DNA from 3 places in the Citrobacter sp. Marseille-Q6884 genome. Region 1 is predicted to be linked to each of the others. Evidence: predicted binding sites of a transcription regulator. Region 1 holds the regulator's gene; each other region holds the start of a gene.
The links. The regulator LexA, encoded in region 1, represses DNA repair genes until DNA is damaged. The targets are predictions, from matches to a motif close to TNCTGTATGTACATACAGNA.

Region 1 (7,010 bases):
ATAACTATGTTGGTCTGGTTCTGTTTTTAGGACTGGCGATGAGCTACTGGCACCTTTGACGTAGTGCCCTCTGGCAACTCACCCTGACAAAAAAGCCGGTCTTTCGACCGGCTTTTTGATTACTCGCTCTGCGTTGCGCTCTCAATGGTTAAACGCACATCCGATGTCACCAGATCGGCCAGCATCTGATAGATCTTCATCGTTTCTGCTGGCTCCGCATCACCCGTATCGCTGATGTATCCCTCGTCGCGCAGGGTCAGCACCAGAGAACTGAACACCGCCTTATCGAAGAATTCCGGCGCGTTAATACCGTGCAGGACAGAAAGACGCTGAGCCACAGTGCGGCTCTCTTTCTCCAGCGTGCCACGGTTGATGGACGGGTTCGCACTCAGCAGCCAGAAGGTAATGGCGTAGCGCTGCAGCGTTTCGCGAGCACCAGCCGCCAGCAGTTGCAGCGTACGGGAGTGCGCTGGATTGATATGCAGCTCGTCGTTCTGCAGGGTGATCAGGCCCTGGCGCAGCATTTCATTCGCCAGTTCGTCAATTACCCCTGCAAGCTCATCACGCTCCCAGCGCAGGAACAGCTCTGCTTTCAGCATCGGGTACAGCGCTTCAATATGCTGCTGCAATGCAGCACGTGAAATACGACGGTGCTGCGTCACAATCGCCGCCATCAGTGAAGGCAGCACCAGCATGTGCGCAATATTGTTGCGGTAGTAAGTCATCAGTACCGCTTGTTCACGCGGCAGAATGATGATGTCACCGATGGTGTCTTTCTCGACCTCAAACTTGTTCATCTGCAAAGCGTGGTCGATCAATTCACTGGCGCTCTGTGCAGGAACAGTCGCATCCGCTGCGTAAGGTACGTTGCGCAGCAGGCTCAGGTAGCAATCGAGCTGTTCGGTTAATTGCTCGCGGGTCAGAGAACGCTGACGGGAAGCCAGCAGCGCGGTACAACACAGGTTCATGGCGTTGGCCGCGCCCGCGTTGTTAATACGCACCATCAGATCGGCAGCGATGTTGTTTACCGTCGGCGTCAGCCAGGCCGGGCGAATGGATTCGATCGGATCGATAGATTCGCGCCATTCCGGGACATGTTGATTCAGGTAAGTCATCAATGGCATCGGCTCGCCAAAGTTGACGTAGCCCTGACCCAGATTACGCAGCTTGCTTAAGCCACGCAGCATTTGCGGCAGGCTCTCTTTTTCTTTCGTCGCGCCACGCAGCTCTTTCGCGTACGTACCCACTTCCATCACGTGCTCGTAGCCAATGTAGATGGGCACCAGCGTGATTGGGCGTGTACCGCCGCGCAGCATCGCCTGAATGGTCATCGACAATGTGCCGGTTTTCGGGTCGAGCAGGCGACCGGTACGTGAACGTCCGCCTTCAACAAAGTACTCAACCGAGTAGCCGCGGCTGAACAACTCGCCCAGATATTCGCGGAAGACGGTGGAGTAGAGCTTATTGCCCTTGAAGGTACGGCGAATAAAGAACGCACCCAGACGACGGAAGATGGGACCCGCTGGCCAGAAGTTCAGGTTAATCCCTGCGGCGATGTGCGGCGGAACCAGCCCCTGGTGATACAACACATACGACAGCAGCATATAGTCCATATGGCTGCGGTGGCACGGTACGTAGACGATTTCATGGCCGTCATGCGCCAGCTGGCGAACACGTTCTGCATTGTGAACGTTAATGCCCTGATACAGTCGGTTCCAGGTGAAACCCAGAATACGGTCTGTCAGACGGATCATCTCATAGGAGAAGTTCGCGGCAATTTCTTCCATCAGCGCGATAGCATTTTGCTGCGCTTTATCGTGGGAGATTTTTTTACTGCGCGCTTCATCTTCTACCGCACGCGCGATCGCTTTTGAAGCCAACAGCTTATTAAACAGATCCTGACGGGCAGGAAGACGCGGACCCACAGCGGCTAAACGCTGGCGGGCAAAGTGCATACGCGCCACACGCGCCAGTTTCTGCGCAATAATTTTATCCGTGCCGTGCTCGTCTGCCATGCGGCGCAAGGAGACTGAAGGGGAGAAGCGGACAAAACTGTCGCGACCCAGCCAGGAGACAGCAAAGAATTTTTGGACGCCGTTTAACATGCGCAGTGGCGGATTCACCTCGCCTTTCTCGCGTCCGGGAGCGCGGCCAAACATCACCGATACCGGCACCATCTGCACATCCAGATCAGGATTGCTGCGATGAAGGTCGAGATAGTTGTGGAACAGCTTGATGGACTCTTCTTTTGGCGTGTAATAGGTGAAGACACGCGGGCCGCCGTGGATGAACACGTAGCGCGGCAACAGAGTCCCGTCGATTTCCAACGGTTCCAGGGGATCAGGAAGATCATGCGCCAGGCATTGGGCGCGTAGCGTGAGCAAGTCCGCTTTTGAGTTGTACGGTAAGACGTACATAATGGGACGAGAGGTGTCGAGCCCCAATTCCGGAGCGGGATCCGCCGGAATAGACTTGCTTTTTACCAGTACGCTTAATGGTAAATTCAGTAATTTGTAGTAAATTCTTGGCCAGCCGGACATAAACGATGTAAAGCCTCTGGTTAATAATGCAAATGCGCTGCAAGGATATCAGAAAGTTTAGTGAATTTCTGGTGTATCCCGTCATACTTCGCGCTGCGTTGTATCCACCCTGAAATAAAAAGGCAAACGGTACAACGACATTGACGCTAATAATGTAAAAAGGTTCTTTTGATGGCTAATAATACCACTGGATTCACTCGAATTATCAAAGCAGCGGGCTATTCCTGGAAAGGTTTTCGCGCCGCCTGGATCAATGAAGCCGCGTTTCGCCAGGAAAGCGTTGCCGTCCTGCTGGGCGTTGCAATCGCCTGCTGGCTGGATGTTGACGCCATTACCCGCGTGCTGCTGATTGGTTCGGTGATGCTGGTGATGATCGTTGAAATTCTGAATAGCGCTATCGAAGCGGTGGTTGACCGTATTGGCTCTGAATACCATGAGCTTTCTGGTCGGGCGAAAGATATGGGGTCGGCAGCGGTGCTGCTGTCTATTTTTGTCGCCCTGATCACCTGGGGCATCCTGTTGTGGTCACATTTTCGATAAGGATTCCAAAACTTCACAAATCTCCTGTTTTTTGTGCAGTTTGCGGTTCCAAAATCACCTTTAGCTGTATATACTCACAGCATAACTGTATATACACCCAGGGGGCGGAATGAAAGCGTTAACGGCCAGGCAGCAAGAGGTGTTTGATCTCATTCGGGATCACATCAGCCAGACAGGTATGCCACCGACGCGTGCGGAGATCGCGCAGCGTTTGGGGTTCCGTTCCCCAAATGCGGCTGAAGAACATCTTAAAGCGCTGGCGCGTAAAGGTGTGTTGGAAATCGTTTCTGGTGCATCGCGTGGTATTCGCCTGCTGCAGGAAGAAGAAGAGGGATTACCGCTTGTCGGTCGTGTTGCGGCGGGTGAACCGCTTCTGGCACAGCAGCACATCGAAGGCCATTACCAGGTTGATCCTTCACTGTTCAAACCGAACGCCGATTTTCTGCTGCGCGTCAGTGGGATGTCGATGAAAGATATCGGGATTATGGATGGCGATTTACTGGCTGTGCATAAAACCCAGGATGTGCGTAATGGCCAGGTGGTTGTCGCGCGTATTGACGATGAAGTGACGGTTAAGCGGCTGAAAAAGCAAGGCAATAAAGTTGAATTACTGCCTGAAAATAGCGAGTTCAAACCTATCGTCGTTGACCTGCGCGAGCAAAGCTTCACCATTGAAGGGCTGGCGGTTGGCGTTATTCGTAACGGTGAATGGTTGTAATTTTCTGCAGGCCGGATCGGGCGTTTACGCCGCTATCCGGCAACATGCCCGATGACGCGACGCTTATCGGGCCTGTGAAACATGAAAAACGCCGGGATAGGGCATTTACGCCGTCATCTGGCAATCTCACGTCTTTTTTCTAACTCCTTCTCAGGCTTTCCCGCATGCCTTTCTTTACCTCTTCCGACAAAGCTCTCTGGCGCCTCGCCTTACCGATGATTTTCTCCAACATCACCGTTCCCCTGCTGGGGCTGGTGGACACTGCGGTGATTGGTCATCTGGAGAGTTCTGTCTATCTTGGCGGTGTCGCCGTCGGTGCGACTGCGACCAGTTTTCTCTTTATGCTGCTGCTCTTTTTACGCATGAGTACCACCGGGCTAACCGCCCAGGCGTTCGGCGCGAAAAATCCGCAGGCGCTGGCGCGAGCATTGGTACAACCGCTCATTTTGGCGTTGGGCGCCGGGGCGGCGATCGCGCTGTTTCGTACGCCAATTATCGATCTGGCGCTGCACATCGTTGGTGGTAGCGAGGCCGTTCTGGAACAGGCTCGCCGCTTCCTGGAAATCCGTTGGCTCAGTGCGCCCGCCTCGCTGGCAAATCTGGTGCTACTCGGTTGGTTACTGGGCGTCCAGTACGCACGTGCGCCGGTTATCCTGCTGATTGTCGGTAATATTCTCAACATTGTACTCGATGTATGGCTGGTGATGGGTCTGCACATGAACGTCCAGGGCGCTGCGCTGGCGACGGTGATTGCCGAATATGCCACGTTGCTGATTGGCCTGCTGATGGTGCGTAAGGTACTCCACCTCCGTGGCGTCTCGCTGGCGATGTTGAAGCTTGCCTGGCGCGGCAACTTTCGCCGTCTGCTGGCGCTTAACCGCGACATCATGCTGCGCTCGTTGCTACTGCAACTCTGCTTTGGTGCCATCACGGTGCTGGGCGCGCGTCTTGGTGGCGAGATTATTGCGGTCAATGCCGTGCTGATGACACTGCTGACGTTCACCGCCTATGCGCTGGACGGGTTTGCCTATGCAGTGGAAGCACACTCCGGTCAGGCTTATGGCGCGCGAGATGGCAGTCAGTTACTGGATGTCTGGCGGGCGGCCTGTCGTCAGTCGGGGATTGTGGCAATACTGTTTTCGTTGATGTATGCCCTGTTCGGCGAACACATTATCGCGCTATTGACCTCACTGCCTCAGATTCAGCTACTGGCCGATCGCTATCTTATCTGGCAGGTTATTTTACCGCTGGTGGGCGTCTGGTGTTATCTGCTGGACGGTATGTTTATTGGTGCAACGCGAGCAGCCGAAATGCGTAACAGCATGGCTGTTGCAGCGGCGGGGTTTGCCTTAACGTTACTGGCGTTACCGTTACTGGGAAACCACGGTTTATGGCTTGCACTGGCCGTATTCCTGGCGCTGCGTGGACTTTCACTGGCTTTCATCTGGCGGCGTCACTGGCGTAATGGCACCTGGTTTGCCTGACGGGACGGTTAAAAATTCTGAATAGTAAATAATTCCCGGAATCACCGACTACACTTATTCTCACGCTCAGCAAAACATCATGTGTCTGGGCTTAGCACTCTCGCTATTCACAACCTAACGATGAGGACTTGATGATGAATAAAGACGAAGTCGGTGGTAACTGGAAACAGTTGAAAGGTAAAGTGAAAGAGCAATGGGGCAAACTGACCGATGATGATATGACGGTCATTGAAGGTAAACGCGACCAACTGGTAGGTAAAATCCAGGAACGTTATGGATATGCGAAAGATCAGGCGGAGAAAGAGGTCGATAGCTGGGAAAAACGCAACGATTACCGCTGGTAATTAATCCCTCCCGTCTGAGAGTACAAGGATGTACGCTCCCCCGCTTAACGCCCGACTTTCTTCTTCACCTGAATAGAGTGGTCATGCTGGCATTCGCCCGGGTGGCGACATGATTCTACTTCCACACAAACCGGACAGAGCCCATGTGCTTCAATGACGTTATGACGCAGGGCAAATCCCATTTTGGCTGCCAGCGTATGCATAATGTCTTCCACGCCTTCGGCACACTCTTCTTTTACTACGCCACAACGGTCGCAAATGAACATGGCTGAGCTGTGGGTCGGCTGATCGAACAAATGGCAAAGGACATAACTGTTGGTGGATTCCACCTTGTGCACGAAACCTTGTTCCAGTAAGAAATCGAGCGCACGATAAACCGTAGGCGGTTTGGCCTGCGGCTCGGTTTCCCGCAGCAGATCAAGCAGATCATAAGCGCTGATAGCACCTTCCTGGAGACTCATCAGACGCAGCACTTCGAGGCGTTGCGGTGTGAGCCGCACATTACGTTGCGCACAGAGTTTTTCAGCCTGGGCTAATAGCTCTTGCGTGGTGGTTTTGTCCATTTGACGCCTCGATTTACATGGAAGGGTGATTCATTACTTTATCATATTCTGCTTAAAACGCCGAGATCCCCCGCCGTGTGCTATACCTGACGCATCGCAATACTGGAAAATAAAAATGAAAAGACCTATTGTATTCGCCACTGGCGTGACGTGGAGGGGGCCGATGACTCTACGTATCCCGATAGCAATGAGCTTTTTTCGATTGGCGCGCCGCTTGCCCGCAAGCTGGGGTTAAGACGACTCGGTATTCACCACGAACGATTGCCGCCCGGTCGCCGCACTTCGTATCCGCATGCTGAAAGCGATGAAGAAGAGTTTATCTACGTGCTGGAAGGTTATCCTGAGGCCTGGATTAACGGTTATTTATGGAAGCTGGAGCCCGGAGACAGCGTGGGTTTTCCGGCAGGAACCGGCGTGTGCCACACGTTTATCAACAATACCAGTGAAGAGGTGCGCCTGCTGGTCGTCGGTGAAGCGAACAAAAAAGACAATCGTATCTACTACCCGCTGAATCCGGTCTATGCGGCGACACGTGAGGATCGTTGGGTTGACCATCCGCCGCAGTTTTTTGGCTCGCATGACGGTAAACCGGGGCGGAAGTAGCGTTTTCTGGAGGAGGTAGTGGGTATCCGCGACGAGGTGACGCACTATCGTCACGGTCTGTGCTATAGTAGCGCCCCTTTTTTAACCGGATGCTTGATTATTCGCCATGCTGCCTGAATCTCAGTCTACCGCTTTTCCTGCTCATCGTTTTTCAATCGCGCCGATGCTCGACTGGACGGACAGACATTGCCGCTACTTCTTGCGCTTACTCTCCAGCC
Region 2 (7,010 bases), 230 kb from region 1:
AAACTGGTTGGTGACAAAACGCTAAACTCCCCCAAACATCCGGTCGATATCGCCACCGATCTGAACGCGCCGGTTTTAGGGTTGTACGGTGCTCAAGACACCAGTATCCCGCAGGACACTGTCGAAACGATGCGTCAGGCATTACGCGCCGCCAATGCCAAAGCGGAAATCGTCGTGTATCCGGACGCCGGGCATGCGTTTAACGCCGATTATCGCCCGAGTTATCACGAAGAATCTGCACAAGACGGCTGGCAGAGAATGCTGGAGTGGTTTGCGCAATATGGAAGTAAAAAGTCACTGCAGGTAGGGTGAAACGAAACCGCCGACCAATAAAAAGCCCGGTGCTAACCGGGCTGACTAAAATTATGCCTGACGCAGGTTCTGCGCGGCTTTGACCATGTTCGCCAACGCAGCACGCGTTTCCGGCCATCCGCGTGTTTTCAGGCCACAGTCCGGGTTCACCCACAGACGCTCTGCCGGAATGCGTTGCTCGGCTTTCTTCAGCAGGGCTTCAATCCACTCAACGCTCGGGACGTTTGGTGAGTGAATGTCATACACGCCCGGTCCGATTTCGTTTGGATAATCAAACTCTTCGAACGATTCCAGTAGCTCCATGTCAGAACGTGAGGTTTCGATGGTGATCACGTCCGCGTCCAGCGCGGCTATCGAATCCATGATGTCGTTGAACTCGCAGTAACACATATGCGTGTGGATCTGGGTTTCGTCCTTCGCCACCGCGGCGTTAATACGGAAGGCTTCCACGCCCCACTCCAGATATGCTGCCCAGTCGCTGCGGCGCAGCGGCAGACCTTCGCGCAGTGCCGGTTCATCGATCTGGATAATCCCAATGCCAGCGGCTTCCAGATCCGCGACTTCATCACGCAGCGCCAGCGCAATCTGTTTTGCGATCGTTTCGCGGGTCACATCTTCACGTGGGAACGACCAGCAGAGAATGGTCACCGGACCGGTCAGCATGCCTTTAACCGGTTTATCGGTCAGCGACTGCGCGTACTTCGCCCATTCAACGGTGATCGCTTCCGGGCGGCTGACGTCGCCAATAACCACCGGTGGCTTCACACAGCGAGAACCGTAGCTCTGTACCCAACCGTTCTGGGTAAAGACGAAACCGTCCAGATGCTCGCCAAAATATTCCACCATGTCGTTACGCTCGGCTTCGCCGTGTACCAGCACATCCAGACCCAGACGTTCCTGTTCAACAATCGCCTGTTTGATATGTTCCGCGATGCCAGTGCGGTAGTTACCGGCATCGAGATTACCTTTTTTGAAGTCCAGACGCAGGCCGCGAATTTCGGTGGTTTGTGGGAATGAACCGATCGTGGTCGTCGGCCATGCCGGCAGATTAAAGCGTGTACGCTGAGCTTCTGCACGAACGGGATAAGCATTGGCACGCTGGCTGTCCTGCGCCGTAATCGCCGCCAGACGCTTTTCAACCGCCGCATTGTGTACACGGGTTGAATGACGACGAGCCTGAATCGGCGCACTCCACTCCACGAGCGTCGCGGTATTACCGCTGTTCAGCGCATCACGCAGCAGCGACAATTCGCCACATTTTTGCAGCGCGAAGGCAAACCAGCTCTTCACTTCAGCATCAAGACGCGTTTCTACGCTCAGGTCGATAGGGCTGTGCAGCAGGGAGCAGGAAGAAGCAACCCATAGATCACGAAGACCGACAATGTCCTTAATTTGTGCATATTTCTCCGTGAGATCGGCACGCCAGACGTTACGACCGTTGATCAGACCGGCTGAAAGCAGCCAGTTTGCTGGCAGACGCTGATGCAACTCAGCCACATCATCTTTCCCGTGAACCAGGTCAACGTGCAGGCCCTGCACCGGCAGCGCGGTAATGGTGTCCAGGTTTGGCGTGACGCCTTCAAAGTAGGTCGTCAGCAGCAGCTTCACCTGCCCCTGGAGTGCATCATAGGCCGGTTGATAAGCGTCCAGCCATTCCTGCGGCAGTTCCAGCACCAGCGCGGGTTCATCAATCTGCACCCACTCAATGCCTCGTTTCGCCAGCGCAGTCAGTACCTGCTGATAAACAGGCAGAATATCGTTTAACAGACTCAGGCGGTCAAACTGCTCCCCTTTCACTTTACCCAGCCACAGGTAAGTCACTGGCCCCAGCAGTACCGGTTTCACCTTGTGACCCAGCGCCAGCGCTTCATCGACTTCATCCAGCAGCTGCGTCCAGGTCAGTTTGAACTGCTGACCTTTAGTGAATTCCGGCACCATATAGTGATAGTTGGTGTTAAACCATTTGGTCATTTCTGCCGCCGCCGCCGGCTCTCCGGTCGGTGCGCTGCCACGCCCAATGCGGAACAGAGTGTCGATATCTACCGATCCATCGTTGTTCTGATGACGAGCCGGAACGTTACCCAACAGCAGGCTGGTGGTCAGAACATGGTCGTACCAGGCGAAATCGCCCACGGGTAACAGGTCGATGCCCGCTTGCTTTTGCTGATCCCAGTGACGGGCACGCAACTCGCGACCTGTCGCCAGCAGTTCTTCACGGGAGGCATTACCTGCCCAGTAACTTTCTTGCGCTTTTTTCAACTCGCGACGCAGGCCAACGCGAGGGAAACCGAGGGTGTGATTCAATATTGTCATTTTTCTTCCTCTCCTATTTTATTGAATCTGAAGCAAAAACTCTAAATAGTTCGGCTTGCAGGAAGGCGGCGACACAGCGCATCCCCAGGAGCTTACTGACGTAAGTGACTGGGGTAAGCGAGGAAGCCAACGCATCTGCAAGTCGAAATATGACGAGTTTTGGACGTCCAGATGTTTACACATCCATATTTGCCAGTTACTGTATATTCCTCAAGCGCAATTTGTTCATGCCGAAGTGAAGGACTTTCATGATCGAGATTAAACACCTGAAAACGCTGCAAGCGTTGCGGAATAGTGGTTCGCTGGCAGCGGCGGCTGCCACGCTACACCAGACGCAGTCCGCCCTTTCTCACCAGTTCAGCGATCTGGAGCAGCGACTCGGCTTTCGATTATTCGTTCGTAAAAGCCAACCCTTGCGCTTTACCCCGCAGGGCGAAATTCTGCTTCAGCTGGCCAATCAGGTGTTGCCGCAGATTGGCCGTGCGCTTCAGGCATGCAACGAACCGCAGCAAACCCGGTTACGCATTGCTATCGAATGCCATAGCTGCATTCAATGGCTGACCCCCGCGCTGGAGAATTTCCGCGCCAATTGGCCACAGGTGGAGATGGATTTTAAATCCGGCGTGACGTTCGATCCGCAGCCTGCTCTACAGCAGGATGAGTTGGATCTGGTGTTAACCTCCGACATTCTTCCGCGCAGCGGCCTGCACTATTCGCCGATGTTCGATTTTGAAGTCCGCCTGGTCCTGGCGCCCGATCATCCGCTGGCCAGCAAAACGCAGATAACGCCGGAAGATTTGGCCAGCGAAACGCTGCTCATTTATCCGGTACAGCGCAGTCGGCTGGATGTCTGGCGACATTTCCTGCAACCTGCAGGCGTTAGCCCGTCGTTGAAAAGCGTAGATAACACGCTGCTATTGATTCAGATGGTTGCCGCCAGAATGGGTATTGCCGCCCTGCCGCATTGGGTCGTGGAGAGTTTTGAGCGCCAGGGTCTGGTCGTCACCAAGACCCTGGGAGAAGGATTATGGAGCCGATTGTACGCGGCCGTGCGCGACGGCGAGCAACGTCAGTCGGTCACAGAAGCGTTTATTCGCTCAGCGCGGAACCACGCCTGCGATCACCTGCCATTTGTGCGGAGTGCGGAGCGACCCACTTTCGATGCACCCACAGTGAGGCCACTATCACAGCCGCGCCAATGATGAAGCTTGGCCAGTGAGGCTGTTGATGCCAGATAGCCAGGTTAACCAACAGTCCCGCAGGCACATGCATATTGTTCATGATGCCCAGCGTGCCCGCGTCCACCTGTGTCGCGCCGTAGTTCCACATAAAGTAACCAATGCCGGATGCTGCCACGCCAAGAAACACCAGGATACTCCACTGTAGCGTGGTTTCCGGCATTTTTTGCGCGTTCCCCAGCATGAACCAGGCAACAATCGCCACCAGCAACGCCCCCATATAGAACCAGGCAAATGCGTTGTGTTGCGGCATCGGGCGCGTTTCCATCAGGCGTTTGTACCCCACCATGCCGATAGCAAAGCTAAGGTTGGAAAGCTGCACCAGCAGCAGACCGGTCCAAAAATGGCTGGTCACCTGATCGTAACGAATAATCCCTGCGCCAATCACCGCCAGCAGTGCGCTGAAAGCGTAGCTCCAGCGTAAACGGCGTCGGCTCATCAGGTCATAAATCAGCGTAATGTAGAGCGGAGTCAGGACGGTAAATAACAGCAGTTCTGAGACTGTCAGGTAGAGATAGGCACGGAAACTCAGCATATACATGATGCCAAGCTGCATGGCTCCCACCAGCATATACAGACCGATTGTTTTTACGCTGTGTCCACGGGTACGCAGAAACGGTAAAAATACCAGCGCCGCCAGCCCAACACGAACCAGCACCGCAAAATAGCTATCGACATGACCAGCAAGGTACTCGCCAAACAGGCTAAAAGAAAAGGCCCACAGAATTGTGGTAATGATGAGTAACGCCACAATGGATGTCTCTTAACAGAAGGTACACCCATTGTAGCGAAGATTGCAGTTGACAACTGGTCAACTAATAGACAACGGCATTACTGTAAAAAAAGCTCACGCAAATAGTGCGGCACAGCATCGTCAGCGTTGAGACCGATCACGTCCAGTTCCGGGTGCAGATCTTTCAGACGCTGGTGCGCATTGCCCATGATGCATCCCTTTCCTGCCATAGAGAGCATTTCGGCGTCGTTCATACCGTCGCCGAAAGCAATGCAGTCCTGCAGGCTATACCCCATCGCCTTCGCCACCGCTTCCAGCGCATGACCTTTCGACACGCCGCCAGCCATCACTTCCAGGCAGGTGAGCGTCGAAAAGCTGACGTTGACGCGATCGCCCCAGCGAGCATTAATCGCCTGCTCCAGCGGCAATAACCTTTCGTGGGAATCCGTGGTGAAAAAGACCTTGCTGACGCCTTCCGGCTCCAGTAACGCAGGTTCAAACAATGCGTAGTTAAACACGGCCTCTTTGAAAAAACGCATTTCATCCGGGCGATGGCGATTCATAAACCACTCATCATCGCGATAAACGTTCGTCACGATATCCGGGTTCGCATTCACCACGCCAAACAAGTCGCTGGCAATGTCACGATCCAGATTATGCGAAAACACCAGATTTCCGTCAGGATCATGCACGCGCGCGCCATTAGACGTGATCATGTAGGATTTAATGCCGAGGTTATCGCGAATTTGCCCCACATCAACATGATGACGACCGGTCGCAAACACGAAGTTGACGCCGCGGGCAGTCAACAGCTTCAGTGTCTCTTTGGCATAAGGGGACAGGGTATGGTCGGGAGAAAGCAGCGTACCGTCTAAATCAGACGCAACAACCTGATACATAAGAAAATTAAACCTCTAAGCAAAGCGGTTTCCGCTGGGTGAGTTATGCCTGTCGAAAAATTCAACAATGGCGTTAAGCGCGACTGAGCGCATTGCGTCCTTTTCAAAAAGGATCTCATGGTACGCGCCTTTTATGACAAGCGGCTGACCTCCTTCTACGGGATGGCCAGCTGCGGCGCGGAGTTCACAAAAACGATCGTGCATACGGTTATCCACCACACGTTCTTCTTCGGCCTGAATCAACAGTGTGGGGGTTGCGTCATCTCCGGCGCCTGCCAGAACCTGCTCACCAGCCTGAATACCTTCACGCACCCAGTGATAGGTCGGGCCGCCAACACGTAGCTGCGGCTCATCGGCATAGAAGCGCAAATTACGCCGGTAGCGCTGACGACTATGGGTTAATGCATTCATCCCGAAAGGCAATGCCCGCCAGCGACCTGTTCCCATCGCATAGCCTTCACGAATGCGCGGATGCCCTTCAGCCCAGTCAAGGATATGACGCACCATCCAGTCGGGAAAGCGCATCACAATCCCAAACATCGGCGCACAGAGCGCGATGGCATCACACTGATTAGGATGACGCTGCAGGAAAAGCGTGGCAATCGCGCCACCCATGGAATGCGCCAATATGTAGCGTTTTCGCCACGGGCCTGGCTGAACTTCCTGCTGCCAGAAAGCCGTCAAATCATCGACATAGTCATTAAAATTATCGACATGACCGCGATGCGGATCCGGCAACATCCGTCCGGAACGCCCTTGTCCACGGTGATCGATGATGAGGACATCAAAACCAGAATAAAACAGGTCATATGCCAGTTCAGCATACTTCACGTAGCTTTCAATTCGTCCCGGGCAGATGACGATGACACGATCATTTTTTTCTGCCCGAAAGCGGACGAAACGGACAGGGACGTTATCTACGCCGATGAACTCCGCTTCTTCCCGCTGACGCCAAAAATCTGTCAGTGGCCCCATGGAAAAAGCGGCAAACGCGTTTTCTCTTGTTTCCCAGTCTTTTTGCTGCTGAAACATCGGGTATCCAGCCTCGCTGACCAAGTAAAATCGTTTTTTTTGCCGTGTCTGATACAACGCAGCGACAGTAGCGTATTGTGGCATAAAAATAGACAATTCGGGAGTTTCTCATGACCTTTGAATGGTGGTTCGCTTACCTGCTGACCTCTATTATTTTGAGCTTGTCTCCTGGCTCTGGCGCAATCAACACCATGACAACCGCCATCAGCCACGGCTATCGGGGAGCCTGCGCGTCGATCGCCGGTTTACAGACCGGACTGGGTATTCATATCGTGCTGGTTGGCGTTGGACTGGGAACGTTATTCTCACGGTCAGTGATCGCGTTTGAGGTGTTGAAGTGGGCAGGAGCGGCCTATCTGATTTGGTTAGGGATCCAGCAATGGCGCGCCGCAGGCGCTATCGACCTGAACACCCTGGCGAATGCACAATCACGCAGCCGCCTGTTCAAACGAGCAGTGTTTGTTAACCTGACCAATCCGAAGA
Region 3 (7,010 bases), on a different contig from region 1:
TTCACCGTCCCACACCAGATTTAACAATAATGGCAGCGCATCGGTCACATCGTCCACTGCCCAGATAGTGAATTTTTCTTCCTCAACGGCCTGTAACAACGCGGGCTGCAGACTCAGGTGTCTGACGTTGGCTGCAGGAATAATGACGCCCTGTGTACCCGTGAGTTCGCGTTGCTGGCAGATGGTAAAGAAGCCTTCGATTTTCTCATTCAAGCCGCCAACAGGTTGTGCACGACCGAACTGATCGACAGAGCCGGTAATGGCGATACTTTGATTAACCGGGACATCCGCAAGGGCGCTTATCAAGGCGCACAGTTCCGCCATTGATGCACTGTCGCCGTCCACTTCGCTATAAGATTGCTCGAAAGTCAGTGAGGCTGAGAAGGGGATCTGCTGTTCAAGCTGCAGTTCCGACATCAGGAATGCCTGCATAATCATCATGCCTTTGGCATGAATATTTCCGCCCAGCTCAGCTTTACGCTCGATATCCGTAAATTCGCCATCGCCAATGTGCACGACGCAGCTAATGCGAGAAGGTTCGCCAAACGCACGCGGGTGACCCGGAAATTCAATCACCGACAGGGCGTTGATTTGGCCAACACGCTCACCTTCAGTTTCGATAAGAATCTGCTCTTGCAGGATCTCATCCTGCATACGTTCGGCGAGGAAACCTTCTCGCCATTCACGTTGCGCAAGCATCAAACTGAACTGCTCGGCATTGCAGGTTTCGCTCTCGCACAATGGCGCAACTTCTTTGAGTTGTCGGGTGATCCACAACGGGTTTAGCGGCAATGTGTCTTGCTCGCCAGTGTAGCGCACGGCCTCACGGATCAATACTGGCCAGGCATCTGGCGCGGGATACGGCAGCGTGTTGCGTCTGGCGGTATGCGTCACCCACTGACACCATTGCGTCATTGTTTCAGCATCGACTATTTGCAGGTTATCTTCAAACTCGCTGTAAATGGCCTGTTCTGCCAGTTCGGGCTCCATTTCCTGGAAGTCTGCCAGCGATTCCCGCTCACCGACTAACACCACTTTCAGTTTAAGCGGCATAGAAGGCACGGAGACAGGAAGCGGACGAGACTCATCAAAGGCAACCCAGTCAAATCGCTCGTGGCTGACAATGGCTTTCAGTCGCATCCACAGGAGTGGTTGAGCCAGAAGGGTGCGTAATGAGATAACAAGCACACCGCCGTTAGCCTGATGCACCAGCCCCGGTTGCAGCGTAATTTCGCCATTGAACTGACGCAAACAGCCAAACAGTTGTTCGGCTTCAACCCAGTCAGCATTTACCACCTGAGTTAACGTCGCAAAATTGTCTTCTGCTTTCTCTGCTGTACGGTAACGGATGGTGTGACCAGAGATCTCGTAATGACCTCCGGTCAGGTTTCCGGCATCCATGTGCAACGCGCGCGCAGCCGTTGAAATAAGATTGAGATACTCAAGCTCTTCCGGCGCTTTAACCAGCATAAACGAGGATGTCGTCCAGTGCTGAAGAAGCTGCTCTAGCGCAAATTGTAAACGTGGTTGAGTATCACTGAGTAAGGTGTCAGTTTCGTCAGTGACGTGGGGCTGTGCAAATATTTCCTGATAACTGTCGGTATCAGGAACCAGATCACGCCATGCAAGTTTCGTAATGGTCAAAGTTGATGTTTTTTAGTCTGTTGTAAAAAACGAGATTATACCGTAACCGCCAGCACTGCACACGCGGAAAGCACCACGAAACGGATGCGATGGCGCGCGACAGTTCACAGGCTGGATATTCTTTTCTTCAGATGCTCAAAAAGCTGATATTCTGATAAGAGTTACACGGTAACATTGAGATCGCAATGAAATATCAACAACTTGAAAACCTTGAAAGCGGCTGGAAATGGAAGTATCTGGTGAAGAAGCATCGTGAGGGGGAATTGATCACCCGTTACGTGGAAGCCAGCGCTGCCGAAGAAGCCGTTGATTTGTTGCTAACCCTCGAAAATGAACCGGTTCGGGTTAATGCCTGGATTGAAAAACACATGAACTCTGCGCTGCTTAATCGTATGAAACAAACCATACGGGCGCGGCGTAAGCGGCACTTTAATGCCGAGCATCAGCATACGCGTAAGAAATCAATCGATCTGGAGTTTATCGTCTGGCAGCGCTTAGCCGGTCTTGCGCAGCGACGTGGTAAAACGCTCTCAGAAACGATAGTGCAGTTGATTGAGGATGCAGAGCATAAAGAGAAATACGCGAACAAAATGTCTACGTTGAAACAAGATTTGCAGGCGTTGTTGGGAAAAGAATAGGGCAGCAGTCGCGGTAATATGTTGAGAAACCGCGTTGTTCAGATCAATATTCAGATGAAAAAAAACCCCGCAGCGCGGGGTTTTTTTATAAGACGATAACTTATGCCTGAGGCTGAGTTACAACGTCTTTGATGCCTTTAACTTCGATCTCAACGCGACGATCCGGGGCCAGGCAGTCGATCAGTGCAGCGCGAGCTTTCACGTTGTCACAGGTGTTGCCGGTAACCGGGTTGGATTCGCCCATACCACGTGCGGAGATTTTGTCAGAAGGAATACCTTTAGAGATCAGGTAATCAACAACGGACTGAGCACGTTTCTCGGACAGACCCTGGTTGTAAGCGTCAGAACCGATGCGGTCAGTGAAGCCCAGAACCACTACGGAACCGTCTTTCGGATCCAGGTTGCTCAGCTGGCTGTACATCTGATCCAGAGCCTGCTGGCCTTCTGGTTTCAGAGTTGCTTTGTTGAAGTTGAACAGAACGTCAGACTTCAGAGTGAAGTGTTTGGTCTGTACTTCTGGAGCCGGAGCCGGAGCCGGAGCAACTACCGGAGCTGCTTCTTCCTGCTGGCCGAAACGGTAGGAAACACCTACGCTCAGCAGGCCGTTATCTGGACGACCACCAACGGTGTTCGCGTCACCGATGTTGTTGGTCCACTGGTATTCCAGACGGGTAGCGATATCAGGAGTAATTGCATACTCTACGCCACCAGCGAATACTGGGGATACACCAGTGTCGTGGTCTTTGAAGCCATTGCTGCTTTTAGCGTCTGCACGCCAAACCATACCACCCAGACGGGTATAAACGTCCAGATCGTCAGTGATTGGGTAACCCAGTTTAGCGGTCAGCTGAACGCCCTGAGCTTTGAAAGCGCCGTTTTGAGATACATCACCGTTAGCATAGCCTTTGTATGGCATACGACCTAACCAGTCGTAACCCATTTCAAAACCAACATACGGGTTAACCTGATAACCACCGAACGCACCAGCACCCAGTTGGCTTTCGTGGGTAGGACCGGTGTTGTTGATCTGGTTGTTGCCTACATCATGGAACTGAGACCAGCCCATTTTGGCACCAGCATACCAGGTGTTATCTTTCGGAGCGGCCTGCGCCACGGTAGCGAAACCAGCCAGTGCCACTGCAATTGCGATAGCTGTCTTTTTCATTTTTTGCGCCTCGTTATCATCCAAAATTCGCCATGAATATCTCCAGAGAGATAACACGGTTAAATCCTTCACCCGGGGACCAGTTCAATAGTTACTCTACCGATATCTGCGGCTTATGCCGAGCACCCCTGGCGATGTAAAGTCTACAACGTAGTTGAAAACTTACAAGTGTGAACTCCGTCAGGCATATGAAAAAAAAAGGCTTGTATACACACTATTTAACATTTATGGATGATTTATTGTGCTGCAAATACGCGGAAAACCGCTTCAGACAGGCATTCACACTAAAAATACGTTAGAGCTCAAAGCCAAATTGAGACATGAAAAAAAATTCCAGGAAAAATCCTAATTTTACTCAATGATACAAATTTGAGTGAATTTTTAGACCAGAAAGGTGTCTCCCGCCAGGAGCCTGTGCACGGACAGGACGCATTATAAATCCCATCGCGTTACCTTCATCTGCTGCTTTCACCAGTTCAGCATGCTCATCTTCCGTTAATTCTTCTGTCAGCCAGCCGATGACGACACTGTAGTTGCCTGTGCGCAGTGCGCGCACCATTGACTCCAGCGTATGACAAGGAGAAAGCTGGTGGATTTGCATCACTTTCGTCAATGGGAGTCCCGCTGATTGAACCCATTCACGGCTCAATTTTTGCTGAGGCGTGAGCCAGAGTTGCCAACGTGATTGCTGACCCAATTGCTGAAGCAAGGGTAAAAGCAGTAATTGCGTCATCATGGGCTGGTCCTCGCGATAGACAACTTCACTAATAAGCCCGGCGGTCGCGTTCTCAGAAGAGACGCGCGCAATATTGCTTGATGCGGAAGAGAACGACGAAGAGCGATTTGCGTAGCCTGAAGTGTACATAATCAATCCAGCCCTGTGAGTTACTGTATGGATATACAGTAACCCTGCAACCAACAAAGATCAACCTAATTTTCGGAAACAGTCTCGCAATTTTTAGTCGCCGTCACGGGAAAAATAAAATTCATCTTGCCCCACAACACTAAGTTGCCTATTTTCGTCATTAACGGATCCGTTATTACGAAGTATTCTTTTACGTTATGATTTAAAAGGATTTTTATGAAGAAACTTTCCTATGACAGGATCTATAAATCGCAAGAATATTTGGCATCGTTGGGGACCATTCACTATCGCTCATTGTTTGGCAGCTACAGTCTGACGGTTGGGGATACGGTCTTCGCAATGGTCGCCAGCGGTGAGCTATACCTTCGGGCTTGTGAGCAGAGCGTACAGTACTGTGTAAAGCATTCACCTGTCTGGCTGACGTTTATGAAGCGAGGGCGGCCGGTCATACTCAATTATTACCAGGTGAATGATGCGCTATGGCGAAACCAGACGCAGTTGCTGTCGTTATCTCAGTATTCGCTGGATGCGGCAGTGAAAGAAAAGCAGAGTCGTTTTGCGCATCATCGCTTGCGCGAATTACCGAACATGACGTATCACCTGGAGTCTCTGCTGAATGAGGCCGGTATTAAAGATGAAAGCACGTTGCGCGTGCTGGGTGCCAGGATGTGCTGGCTGAAGCTTCGACAAAGTAATCCATCTCTGACGGTGAAAATACTCTTTGCCCTCGAAGGGGCGATCAGCGGCGTGCATGAAGCGGCGCTCCCGGCAGTCCGTCGCCAGGAGCTGGTTGAATGGGTGAGTTCGCTTATGCCTGAACCGGGTTATTAGACGGCGACGCGGCGATTTGCTGCTGCAACCGTCTGATTTCTGGCAGCAATGCAATCAATAATCCAACTTGCTGTACGACCAGCGGTTCTTTACTGTCCGGGCGCGGTTCAAGATGTTGAATTCGCTTTTTCAGTCCCTCAAGAGCCTGATATACGCGCTGCTCGTCAGCGAGTTGATGGTGAAGCGCATCATCAACATAGCAGACGGCATCATCCAGCAATGCCAGAACTTCCGGGTTGGTCAGTTGCTCCCGGTGGGCGCCCAGGGCCGAAATATAGCTGGTAAAGGTATGGTTGAGGCACAGTAAACGGAATGCGATTTCACGCGTTTGAGCCGTCACATCAGGTTCACTGGACATATTCGACACCACGGATGCCAGTTCTGCATCACGATTATGAGCGTCGCGACGGGCAATCCGGTATGCCAGCCGGTTATCTCGTCCCTGATGATATTGTTCGAGAATGGCGTCGAGGTAGCGACAGTTAGCATCCGTTGCACGTTCAATGACGCGCGGCAGGTTACGAAAACGCCAGTCAGGCCAGATAAAACTGACGGCGGCCCAGGCGATTGCACAACCGATCAGCGTATCGATGACGCGCGGTAGAGCCACCTCAAAACCTTCGCCAAGCAGGTTAAAGCACAGTAAGACCAGCAGGGTAATAAACATCGTGGCATGCGCATACTGGACGTTGCGGAAGGCAAAAAAGAGCACGCCGGTAATCACTAATAATATCAACTGACCTTCCAGTGAGGGAACGAACCACAGGATTGGCAACCCAATGGCTATCCCCACTAATGTGCCGATAATCCTCAGCGCCAGACGATGTCGGGTTGCGTTGTAGTTAGGCTGACACACAAACAGACTGGTGAGCAGGATCCAGTACCCATGGTTCATCCCCGTGATCTGAATAATGGCGTAACCCACGCAGAGCACCAGCGACATGCGGATCGCATGGCGAAAGAGGGCGGACTCAGGCGTAAAATTGCGGCTCAGACGCAGCCATATATCACTAAACCCGTGCGGACTGTCATCGGCAAGCTGGTTTTCAGACTCATTTCGCGAGATGACCTGAGCCTGTTCGGACTCAATGGTTGCCAGCTGCGCATCGATAGCACGTAGGTTGGAAAGCAAGAAACCTAACGTGTTGAGGAGATCTGCCGGTGCGCCGGTTGCACGCATGCGTTCGAGGGCGGCATCAAGATGTGTGAAGGCGCGTTCAAAGTGCGGATCGTGCTGGTAAGGCGTGCGCAATAATATACAGCGTGACAGCTGCGTACAGGCTTGTCCCTGCATTGACATCAATCGCTGAAAGCGAAACATCACGTCGCTGTGACGAAAATGGTCGCGTAGCGTCTGGTACTGAATATGCGATGAACTTGCCCGTTCATGAATATCCTGAGCGACAAAATAGTAGTGCAGGGTGCGACGTGTACCACGTTGCCCACGGTCTCCGCGAAGACGGGTCAGTAATGACACCTTAGTTTGGTTTAGCGTCGCCATGAGCTGCCCGTTGGCCAGCGCTAAATCATAAAGCGGCGCCTGGCTTTCATCTTCGATATCAGGATCAAAAAGACGCGATTTCAGCTCCAGATAATGCGCCAATTGCTCGTAGCTACGGGCCAGATTATCTTGCAGAGGCCGGATCGGGAACAGAAGATGCCCGGTCAGCGTCAGCAGGTTGTACCAGATGGCGCCAGCAAGCAGCAGAACCGGCTGTTGATACCACTGATCGTATAGCGAAGTCCCCAGCATGGTGTAAATCGCTATCAGCAGCGCACCGAAGGCAATTGTCGCATAGCGTTGGCCTAGCCCGCCAAGCAGAATAAAACCGCTGGTAGAGAGCGTTAATCCAAGGGCGAAAAGCCA

Region 2: metR (HTH-type transcriptional regulator MetR) is a predicted target of LexA. The motif match lies at 2,823-2,842, and genes of this name have one in related genera.
Region 3: sulA (SOS-induced cell division inhibitor SulA) is a predicted target of LexA. The motif match lies at 4,334-4,353, and genes of this name have one in related genera.

The regions. Positions count from the first base shown of each region.
Region 1 covers NZ_CAMDRE010000001.1:1,442,512-1,449,521, forward strand. Annotated here, with positions in the region: gene ubiA (4-hydroxybenzoate octaprenyltransferase) at 1-59, shown strand, start outside; gene plsB (glycerol-3-phosphate 1-O-acyltransferase PlsB) at 120-2,540, opposite strand; gene N7268_RS06855 (diacylglycerol kinase) at 2,712-3,080, shown strand; gene lexA (transcriptional repressor LexA) at 3,190-3,798, shown strand; gene dinF (MATE family efflux transporter DinF) at 3,963-5,282, shown strand; gene N7268_RS06870 (CsbD family protein) at 5,417-5,626, shown strand; gene zur (zinc uptake transcriptional repressor Zur) at 5,671-6,189, opposite strand; partial or broken gene N7268_RS06880 (cupin domain-containing protein) at 6,305-6,792, shown strand; gene dusA (tRNA dihydrouridine(20/20a) synthase DusA) at 6,899-7,010, shown strand, end outside.
Region 2 covers NZ_CAMDRE010000001.1:1,209,997-1,217,006, reverse strand. Annotated here, with positions in the region: gene N7268_RS05820 (dienelactone hydrolase family protein) at 1-312, shown strand, start outside; gene metE (5-methyltetrahydropteroyltriglutamate--homocysteine S-methyltransferase) at 364-2,625, opposite strand; gene metR (HTH-type transcriptional regulator MetR) at 2,874-3,827, shown strand; gene N7268_RS05805 (carboxylate/amino acid/amine transporter) at 3,715-4,614, opposite strand; gene yigL (sugar/pyridoxal phosphate phosphatase YigL) at 4,695-5,495, opposite strand; gene pldB (lysophospholipase L2) at 5,511-6,527, opposite strand; gene rhtB (homoserine/homoserine lactone efflux protein) at 6,638-7,010, shown strand, end outside.
Region 3 covers NZ_CAMDRE010000002.1:585,049-592,058, forward strand. Annotated here, with positions in the region: gene N7268_RS17755 (Lon protease family protein) at 1-1,644, opposite strand, end outside; gene matP (macrodomain Ter protein MatP) at 1,830-2,282, shown strand; gene ompA (porin OmpA) at 2,383-3,447, opposite strand; gene sulA (SOS-induced cell division inhibitor SulA) at 3,803-4,312, opposite strand; gene N7268_RS17775 (TfoX/Sxy family DNA transformation protein) at 4,529-5,143, shown strand; gene yccS (YccS family putative transporter) at 5,121-7,010, opposite strand, start outside.